Regions from separate parts of the Paenibacillus sp. YAF4_2 genome, predicted to be linked through region 1. Evidence: riboswitches for the same ligand, from Rfam matches in the RefSeq annotation. Region 1 holds a riboswitch; each other region holds the start of a gene.
What was found. A riboswitch is a leader RNA that binds a small molecule or an ion and turns the genes downstream of it on or off. The one in region 1 is predicted to bind ZMP and ZTP.
Positions count from the first base shown of each region.

Region 2: another riboswitch for ZMP and ZTP. It lies ahead of AB4Y93_RS17245 (DJ-1/PfpI family protein); the one in region 1 lies ahead of AB4Y93_RS10560 (NIPSNAP family protein).
Region 3: another riboswitch for ZMP and ZTP. It lies ahead of rpiB (ribose 5-phosphate isomerase B); the one in region 1 lies ahead of AB4Y93_RS10560 (NIPSNAP family protein).

Region 1 is NZ_JBFRCT010000004.1:2,661-5,936, reverse strand. It holds gene AB4Y93_RS10570 (carbohydrate-binding protein) at 1-649, shown strand, start outside; gene AB4Y93_RS10565 (chloramphenicol phosphotransferase CPT family protein) at 943-1,536, shown strand; ZMP/ZTP riboswitch at 1,762-1,842, shown strand; gene AB4Y93_RS10560 (NIPSNAP family protein) at 1,983-2,309, shown strand; gene AB4Y93_RS10555 (SDR family oxidoreductase) at 2,542-3,276, opposite strand.
Region 2 is NZ_JBFRCT010000007.1:51,934-55,209, reverse strand. It holds gene AB4Y93_RS17250 (AraC family transcriptional regulator) at 109-972, opposite strand; gene AB4Y93_RS17245 (DJ-1/PfpI family protein) at 1,046-1,654, opposite strand; ZMP/ZTP riboswitch at 1,712-1,791, opposite strand; gene AB4Y93_RS17240 (glycoside hydrolase family 25 protein) at 1,921-2,634, shown strand; gene AB4Y93_RS17235 (hypothetical protein) at 3,052-3,276, opposite strand, start outside.
Region 3 is NZ_JBFRCT010000011.1:134,644-137,919, reverse strand. It holds gene AB4Y93_RS23780 (L-threonylcarbamoyladenylate synthase) at 1-230, shown strand, start outside; gene AB4Y93_RS23775 (manganese efflux pump MntP) at 347-859, shown strand; gene AB4Y93_RS23770 (low molecular weight protein arginine phosphatase) at 899-1,477, shown strand; ZMP/ZTP riboswitch at 1,564-1,644, shown strand; gene rpiB (ribose 5-phosphate isomerase B) at 1,776-2,234, shown strand; gene AB4Y93_RS23760 (TIGR01440 family protein) at 2,266-2,868, shown strand; gene glyA (serine hydroxymethyltransferase) at 2,896-3,276, shown strand, end outside.

The DNA of each region.
Region 1 (3,276 bases):
TTCCGGTGACGGGGGCATTCTGTTCCGTGCGAGCAACCCGGCTCACGGCAAGGAGCTGAATCAGAACAATGCGAACTTCGTGCAAGGATATGTCGCGTACCTGAACAAACAGGGCGTTCATCTCGGTAAGCTGAATTACAGCTGGACCTATTTGACAGGGGTGCCGCTCGAGGTGAAGACAGGCGAATGGAAGCATGTAAAAGTCGTTGCGCAGGGTGCACGCATCCAAGTGTATGTCGATGATATGAGCAAGCCGGTTATCGACTATACAGACACTAGCGGCAGTCCATTCACACACGGCAAAGTCGGCATGCGGACATTCATGAATGAAACGAGCTACGATAATTTCACGGTTCTCCCTGCCCCCATTAATGCTCCTGCAATCAGTCAGTTGCTGGATTTGTTTGGTTCAGCCGGACAGTTAGACGAGAAGATAAGGAAGCAACTGGATAAGGAGCTTGAGCATGCAGCTGATGCGGTTAGCAAGAAGAAGCCGGATTGGAAGCAGGGGATCAAGCATCTGGAGAATTTGCTGAATCAGCTGAATAAAGAGAAGAAGCAGGAAGAGGTTTCCGATCAAGTAAAGATAACGCTAAATCGGAGCGTTAACGCACTCATTGAGGTGTGGAGCGAAAATCTGGGCAAGTAGCCGACAATGCCCCTGCCAAGAGGCGTCTAACTAATAAGAACGTCCCTGTACCGAAGGAGCTTCGGTGCGGGGATGTTTTGCGTTATTGTATAGGAAATTATGATGGTAGTCGATAGGATTTTGTTTTATTGGACATCTGATGATTACGCTAGCGTAAGAACGTTTGTTGAAGTAAAGGGCAGGATAATTCAATCGTTTCTCGAATACTTTCTGAGTTGGATAATTTTATAAGTTTTGTGAATATAACGTATCTGAAAAATACGCAATGATTATTTTTCGAAGGGATGATTAAATTGAAGCAAGGGTTATTAGTTTTTCTAAATGGAACTTCAAGTTCCGGAAAGACCTCCATATCGACTGAACTGATAAATCAGAAAGAGATTCTTTTTTATCATTTATCTATTGATGATTTTTTTAATAATTACAATGAATTTATTAATAATAAATTTCCAGATGAACCTATAAGAGCAGTAGATGATCAAGTTGTCGCACAAATACTTGATGATTCCATAATCTCAGTGTACTATTCGACAATTAAATTGTTATCAGAAATGGGTTTTAATGTAATCGTAGATACCGTAATCAACAATGACAAGAGGTTTAATGAGTTTCTTGATCAATTTTTCGATCATCCTACGTTATTTATAGGTGTAATATGCTCGAAAGAAGAACTCATAAGAAGAGAGCAAGCAAGAGGAGATAGAAAGATTGGACTAGCAGCTTCACAGTTTAGCAAAGTATATTGCTTTAATGAATATGACCTTGAAGTAAATACTGAAGAGTTAAATCCAATAGAATGTGCCGAAAAGATATTAAGTTTTATTAAGTCCAATAAGGATTACTCGGTATTTAAGAAATTAAGTAAAAGAAATGTTAGTGCTTCCTAGAGGGCGTATCCGACAGATAACACCATATTCAAGTATTGGGGCTATCGCCCCTACGGTCTGCCCGATGGATTTCTGAAATAAGCTAACGTAAGAACGTTAGTTGAGAAAAACACAATGGCAGCTGATCCAGATGATCAGTTGCCATTTTTTATTGAAGTAAAGGGCAGGATAACGAAAATAACATCTTTACTTCAGTAAATATTCTAACTATAATTACAGTAAATATTTGGTATGTGTGACTGGCGTAAACGTGGAGACCCACGAGGGAGCACATATTGTCATATGCCGTACGCCTGGGCAGAGGTAAGGGAGAGGTATCCCTTACCTCTGTGTGTTTTAGGCGGTAAGCATGATGGTCCAGAGAGAATGCGCTCGATCTGATTTTTAAAAAGTCGAAATAGATGTGTGCTGGATTAACAATCAGATTCATTCAGGGAGGGAATAACATGCTATACGAGTTGCGAATCTATACGATTTACGAAGGTCGAATGAATGCCATTCAAGACAGATTTAAGGAGCATACGTTTAGAATTTTCACAAGACTGGGAATGAAGGTCGTGAATTTCTGGATAGATGCAACAGGCCAAAATAAACTATATTATGTGATGGAATTTAAGGATATGGCGCAGCGTCAAAGGCTATGGGAGCAGTTTAAGAAAGACATCGAATGGATTCAAGTAAAACGCAACTCGGAAGAAAACGGAGGGCTCATAGTCGAAAAAATTGATGAATATTTTATGAATCAAGCTGAATTTTTCGGATTGGGAAAATGAACTAACTGAGAACAATAGCTCAATAGAAACAGTACGGCAGTTCATATATGATGAGCTGCCGTTTTCTCAACTAATGGGCAGTTATGCGCAGTAAAGCGGGGATAATAAAGATAATATCGATTATGGATTGGTAATTGTAATAATGTAAGGAAAATGAAAATAGTACCGATGAATGCTCGCTTCATCGGTACCATTATCTCAGTTCGACTTTCTTTACCCCATACTGTTTACCTTACCCCTGCGCAGTGGGGCGGACAACAAGCTCGCCTACATCAATATCGGCCGGCTGCTCGATCGCAAACGCAATAGCTCTGGCGATAGCTTCCGGCGGCATCGCGAATTCACGGTACTCTTCGAGCTTGGCTTTTATCTCTAGATTTGTCATTGTTTCCGCGGCGTTTGTCCGCGTCGAGCCAGGCGAAATGATTGTCACGCGCAGCTTATCGCCGGCCTCCTGGCGCAAACCCTCGGAGATGGCACGCACGGCAAACTTCGTGCCGGCATAGACCGCCATGTTCGGCACAATGCGATAGGCTGCTGTAGAAGCGATGTTGACGAAATGCCCGGAGCCTTGTTTGCGGAAGAGAGGCAGCGCTGCCGCAATGCCGTACAGAACGCCTTTAATGTTGATGTCAATCATCGCCTCCCAATCCTCGACACGCAGTTCATCGAACGGGGAAATTGGCATAACGCCGGCATTGTTGACCAGAACATCAAGCTTGCCGAACTGCTCACATGCCAACTTGACGAGGTTGGATAAGTCGTCGCGCCGTCTCACGTCTATGGCTGCATAGGCGGCTTCACCGCCTACATTCGTGATGCGGTCCGCCAGAGCCTCAAGGCGATCCAATCGGCGCGCCCCAAGCACGACTTTCGCACCTCGCTCAGCGAGCAGAAGTGCAGTCGCCTCACCAATTCCGCTGCTTGCGCCTGTAATGACGATAACTTTATCTTTGATTCCCGACAT
Region 2 (3,276 bases), on a different contig from region 1:
ATATTACAACTCGATATATCGGGTGTCAATATAGTTTTGGAACATTTTTCTTTTTATATGCAAAACAGGGCATGTTGGAATATCCAACATGCCCTGTGAATTGACGTTTTAATGAATGGGAATATAGACTGTCATACTAATATTCTCAGGTGTAGAATACATCACATCTGTTACCTCAAAGTCCGGCCCTTCTCCACGCTCATAATTGCTGTTAGGCAGCCATGTACCGTAAATATACTTCCAAGTATTTTGCCCAAGTTCAGGCATGCTGCTGTTACGGAATGCTGCGTATTTCCCTGCTGGAAGCTCCAGGCAGTCAAAGCCCTCCTCCACTTCTGCAAATGCTGTGACCTCCTCGCCAATAAGGAAGGAAAAAGCACCATCCTCACGGAAGGAGTGGGAAATACCATAGGCAAAGGCCGGCCGGGCTTTGTTTGGGATACGCATAAAATATTCATTGCTGCCAAAATGCCCGTAAAACCTCGGAATCTCCTCAAAATATAATTCGTTATTCAAATTCGTTGCGTAGTTATACCCGATAATACGAATGGTAGGAAGCTCGACTATGTCCGGTTTGTACATATTCAGCCCTCCTCGAATATTGGCTGTTAGAGCAATGAAGTCGATTGGATGCTGGGAAGCAAGTGGTTGCTGCTGTTTACGATACTTAGCTGGAGTTACGCCGAAATAACTACTGAAAGCACGGGTGAATGCCTCCTGCGAGCCGTATTGATAAGACACAGCGATGTCTAGTACCGTTTTTCTGGTAACCAGAAGCTCCGCAGCAGCGACGCTTAATCTTCTCTTCCGAATGTATTCCTGAACCGTAAATCCAGAAATAGCGTGAAAGATCCTTTGAAAATGATAGACCGAAAACCCCGCTTCCTTGGCAATGGCCTCTAAGCTAAGAGGCTCCTGCAGCTGTTCTTCCATAAAAATGATGGCTTGTTGGACTCTCGTATAATGTTCCATTTGAATTCAGTTACCCAGCTCCTTCGTTTACATTTGCAGTTATCTTATCATTGAGGTAGCTCGCTATATTTGATCAGGAATGCTTTCTTGGCGTCCAATCATATTCCATCAACCTCGCTGTCTTTAGGGCCCGCTCTTCGCTATGAAGCTTGCTGATTACATATAAGGACATATCTATACCGGCAGATACACCCGCAGACATAATAATCTTGCCGTTATCTACATACTTAACGTTGTCAATAATTTCCGCCGATTCAGGCGCAATCTGTCTTAATTCCTCAATAGCAAGATGATAGGTGGTCAGCTTTAGCCCTTCCAATTCAACAGCTTTAGCTAAAAGCAGCGCTCCCGTACATACAGACAATATGAGCTCAGCTTCATCCGCACAGCTGTGGATCCAGTCCGTTAGTACTCTGTTGTTCAATTCTTGCCGAACACCACGGCCGCCGGGGATGAGCATAATATCTGGCTTCGGGCAATCATGGATGGTGTACGCTGGATTCACGCTGAGATTACCTAATGCTGTGATAGGATGGTTATGCTCGGCTACCGTATAGACATGGAAATCCTGTCCGAAATTACTGCCCGTAATAAACACTTCGTACGGTCCGGTAAAATCCAATATCTCTACATTGTCGTAGATCAGAATCGCTACATTCCTCTTCTTCTGCACCTGTTCCATATCCTCATCCTCCTAAAAATAAAAAAGTACTCATTCTCGTAAAAGTAACGAGAACAAATACTTTGCCCAGGCGTACGGCTGATGACATATGTGCTCCCTCGTGGTTATCCACGTTTACGCCAGTCGCACATACCAGATATTTACTTATTATACTATTCCGAACATCGGCCGGAAGCAAGAGTGAATTTGAAACAATTAAAGGCAGGATATCGTCTATTAATCCGGGATGTTTTGTAAGTCTAGTATTCATTGAAGGAAGTGTAGCCATGAAGCTAAAGAGATGGCATAAAATAATCGCTGGGCTGCTGCTGTTACTCCTTATTGCCGTGGTACTAGAATACAAGGGGATCATCTGGCATAACAGCTTGTTCGCGGCCAAATATGATGTAAGAGGAATCGATGTCTCTCACTATCAGGGGGAAATTAATTGGAAGAAGGTCGCTGACAGCGGAAAGTGGCAATTTATCTATATCAAAGCAACCGAAGGAAAAGATATGACCGATAGCCATTTCATTGCTAATTGGGAGCAGGCTAAGAGCAATGGCATGCTCATTGGTGCCTATCATTTTTTCACCACTCAAAGTACCGGTTCTCAGCAAGCTGCACATTTTATTGAAGAGGTTCCTAATGAGGCCGCCAACCTTCCCCCAGTCATCGATATTGAGATCAGTCTGGATAAAGATGTTCCACTCATTCAAGGTGAGCTAACCACCCTAGCGGATCAACTGGAGCAGCATTACAAGCAAAAGCCCATTCTGTATGTCACCTACGATACTTTTAACACCTACATAGCAGGAAGCTTCGACGGCTATGAGATCTGGATCAGAGATATTGTGAAGCATCCATCCCTGAAGGACGACCGGGCTTGGATCTTCTGGCAATTTAATAATCGTGGCAGAATCTCCGGTATCGATGCCTATGTGGATATTAACGTATTCCATGGGGATGAAAGGGCTTTTGCTGCGAAGTTCAAGAAATAAGATAAGAAGGCTGTCCCAACTGGCCCTCTCTAAAACGATAAGACCCTCGCAGGGTCTTATCGTTACTAATTTCAGGCAGCAATCATCCAATAAGACCCCCGTAGGGTCTTATCGCATCTCCGAACGCTCATGAAAGCTTAGTTCCCTTCACATATTTAGCAAATAAGACCCTCTCAGGGTCTTATCGTTACTAATTTCAGGCAGCAATCACCCAATAAGACCCTCGTAGGGTCTTATTGCATCTCCGAACGCTCAAAGAAGCTTAGTTCCCTCCCCATATTTAGCAAATAAGACCCTCTCAGGGTCTTATCGTTACTAATTTCACACAGCAATCACCCAATAAGACCCCCGTAGGGTCTAATTGGACCGCAGCTAGTCTTACAGGATAGTCCCCATTAAGACAACCGTTTTTTATATTTACTTTTGAATTTTAAAAGTAAACTTCCACTCGGCGGTGTTCCCGGAATACCTGCCGCGATTTTCTGTAACGACTACTTTCAAATTTTTATTTATCGTTTTGGTTATGGAGGAAGCTTTAATGGCAGTATTGGATGAGCTGCTATCCGGAATTTTATCCTGTTCCTCAGCATAAGCCTTAAGCTTTACACTATCTGTTGATTTCAGATTTAAGGTAACACTGCC
Region 3 (3,276 bases), on a different contig from region 1:
TCCTTACTTTCGATGAAAGAACGGCTGCCTTTGATGCGGATCTCGTGTTGACTTACGGAAGCGAGCAGCGTTTGGAACAGGCGGCGCACCGGCTTTATGCCGCACTTCGCCAGTTTGATGCCGAAGGCGTGCAGCGTATTTGGGCGGAAGGCTGCTCTGAGGAAGGGATAGGCCTTGCTCTTATGAACCGTCTAGCGAAAGCTGCCGGGCATCAAATCGTCCGGTTATAGAGTAGTATGTTTGTCCCCTTGTCCGCATATCTTGGTTAAAGAATGGATGTGGACATGGGGGCGATAGCGTGACAGATGCAACTTTACATGCCGGACAATTCGCGACACTGCTCATAATGGCGGTTGCGCTAGGCATGGATGCATTTTCGTTAGGGATTGGAATTGGACTTAAAGGTATTCGTCTTCGTGATGTGCTGCGGCTAAGTGCGATCATTGCACTGTTCCATGTCATCATGCCGCTGGCAGGGATGTACGCCGGGCATTTCGTCAGTGGTCTGCTTGGCGATGTGGCTACAATGGCGGCAGGAGTTTTGTTGCTGCTTTTGGGCGGGCATATGATTTATAGTGCGCTTAGGGGAGAAGCTGTTCAATCGATCGACTACCGTTCCTCGATTGGAACGTTTTTATTCGCGTTTAGCGTTAGTATCGATTCCTTTTCTGTTGGTGTAACACTTGGTATGTTTGCGGCAGATATCGTGCTGACTGTACTGCTGTTTGGTTTTTTTGGCGGATTAATGTCCGTGTGTGGCCTCCTGCTTGGGCGCAGGGTGAGCCAAAACCTCGGTGGGTATGGCGAAGCGCTTGGCGGGGCGATCTTATTGATATTTGGATTGTTATTTATACTATAAAAATGAGACAGATTAGCGGCACAGAAAGGGGAATGCAGCATGACACGCATCTTGTTTGTTTGTACCGGCAATACATGCCGATCCCCGATGGCAGAAGCTATGCTGAGAGCAATGGCAAAGCAGCAGGGCATTCCGCTTGAGGTTCGTTCTGCGGGGGTGTCAACAATTGACGGACTGCCGATCTCGGCCCATGCGGCTACAACGCTGCGAGGCAAAGCAGTAGAGCCTCAGGGTTCTTCACGGGCGCTTAGCGGTGAGATTGTCGCTTGGTCTGACCTGATTCTGACCATGACATCGGGGCATAAACGAAATCTGATTAACTGGTTTCCTGAGGCGGTGGATAAAGCCTATACGCTGAAGGAATATGTCAATCAAGATACGGATGTACAGGCGGATATTGAGGAGCTTGAGCGTCTGTTTACTGAGATGCATATGAAGCAGGTGTTGGGCCAGCAGCTGTCTACTGCAGAGCGGACACGGCTCCTTGAGCTTGAACGCCGTATTCCTAGCTTCGATATTGCCGATCCTTTCGGTGGTACACTCAGCATGTATGAAAGCTGTGCTTCAGAGATTGAAGAGAGCCTGAAAACCCTGCTGAGGATGCTCAAAAAGGGATGAAATTCCATGCTGAAATTAGGCTGAAATTAGCCATTTAAGCGATTGATTTCTAACGATGAATCGGCTATCATGGAGGTAACAAAGACGGTTTCCGATGTAACTGGCGACGGAAGTGGGTAACCACGGTGGAGCATCGGAACATACGGCCGGTCGCCTGGGCAAAGAGCAGCATGCTATTAAGCATGTCATGCTCTTTTTTTCGTCTTTTCTGCGGAATTTAGGTATAATAAGTCCGTATGATTCGACAAACAGATACTTATTTTGCTAAGGATGCTGCAAAATAACAGGAGGGTTTACGTTGAAAATTGCAATTGGTGCAGATCATGCGGGTTACCGGTTGAAAGATGAAATCGTTCCGTTCCTTTTATCGCAAGGACATGAGATTGAAGATTTGGGCTGTGACTGCAATCAATCTGTGGATTATCCCGATTATGCACTGCCGGTAGCGGATAAAGTAGCAAGTGGTCAGGCTGACCGCGGCATTCTTATTTGCGGTACAGGCATTGGAATGTCGATTGCGGCTAATAAAGTGCCAGGTATCCGATGCGCTTTGGTGCATGACATGTTCTCGGCGCAGGCAACTCGCGAGCATAATGATACGAATGTACTTGCTATGGGCGAACGCATTATCGGCCCAGGCCTTGCACAGGAAATTGTCCGCATCTGGCTGGAAACGCCATTCTCCAATGGTGACCGTCATGCAGGACGTGTTCAGAAAGTGAAGCAAATCGAGCAGCAATATACTGTACATCCTTAAGATCGAAACGATATAGAAGGAGCGGTGCAGCATGAGCAATCACGAGGAATTAGCTTCAATTGCAAGTGATGTGGAGACGATTGTTCGGGAACTTGCTTCAGCCGGAGGGCTGAAGGCCGGACAACTGCTTGTTATCGGCACCAGTACAAGTGAAGTACTGGGCCACCGTATCGGTACATCCGGAACGCTGGCGACAGCCGCACAGATCTATGCGGGAGTTGAAGCGGTTCGGAGCGAGATTGGATTTTACCCTGTATATCAATGCTGTGAGCATTTGAATCGGGCACTTGTTCTATCTCGTGAGGCCGCAGACAAATTTGGTCTGGACGAGGTTGCGGCGATACCTGTTCGGAAAGCGGGCGGCTCGATGGCAGCCTATGCTTACCGACAATTGCCGGAAGCCTGCCTGGTTGAAACGGTGCAAGCACATGCCGGAATCGATATCGGTGACACCTTCATCGGCATGCATCTCCGCCGGGTTGCCGTGCCAGTCCGACCTTCGATCAGGTCGATTGGTGCAGCTCATGTGACGATGGCTTTTACAAGGCCTAAGCTCATTGGCGGAGCCCGTGCAGTGTACACTTTGGAAGACAGCGGCCTGGCGCCAGAGCAGACGTCAGGATCATGCGATTAAAATATTAGGAGGCTTTTCACAATGACAATGGAAAACTTACGTAACCAAGATCCTGAAGTATTAAAGGCAATGGGCCTTGAACTGCAGCGCCAACGCGATAACATCGAGCTGATCGCATCCGAGAACATCGTTAGCGAAGCGGTTATCGAAGCATTGGGTTCAGTACTGACGAATAAATATGCAGAAGGCTACCCAGGCAAACGTTTCTACGGCGGCTGCGAGCATGTTGACATTGTGGAAGATATCGCACGTGATCGTGCAAAAGAAATTTTCGGTGCTGAGCATGCGAACGTACAACCACACTCCGGCGCACAAGCAAACATGGCTGTATACCTGGCTGTTCTGAAGCCTGGTGATACGGTTCTTGGTATGAACCTGGCACATGGCGGCCACTTGACACACGGCAGC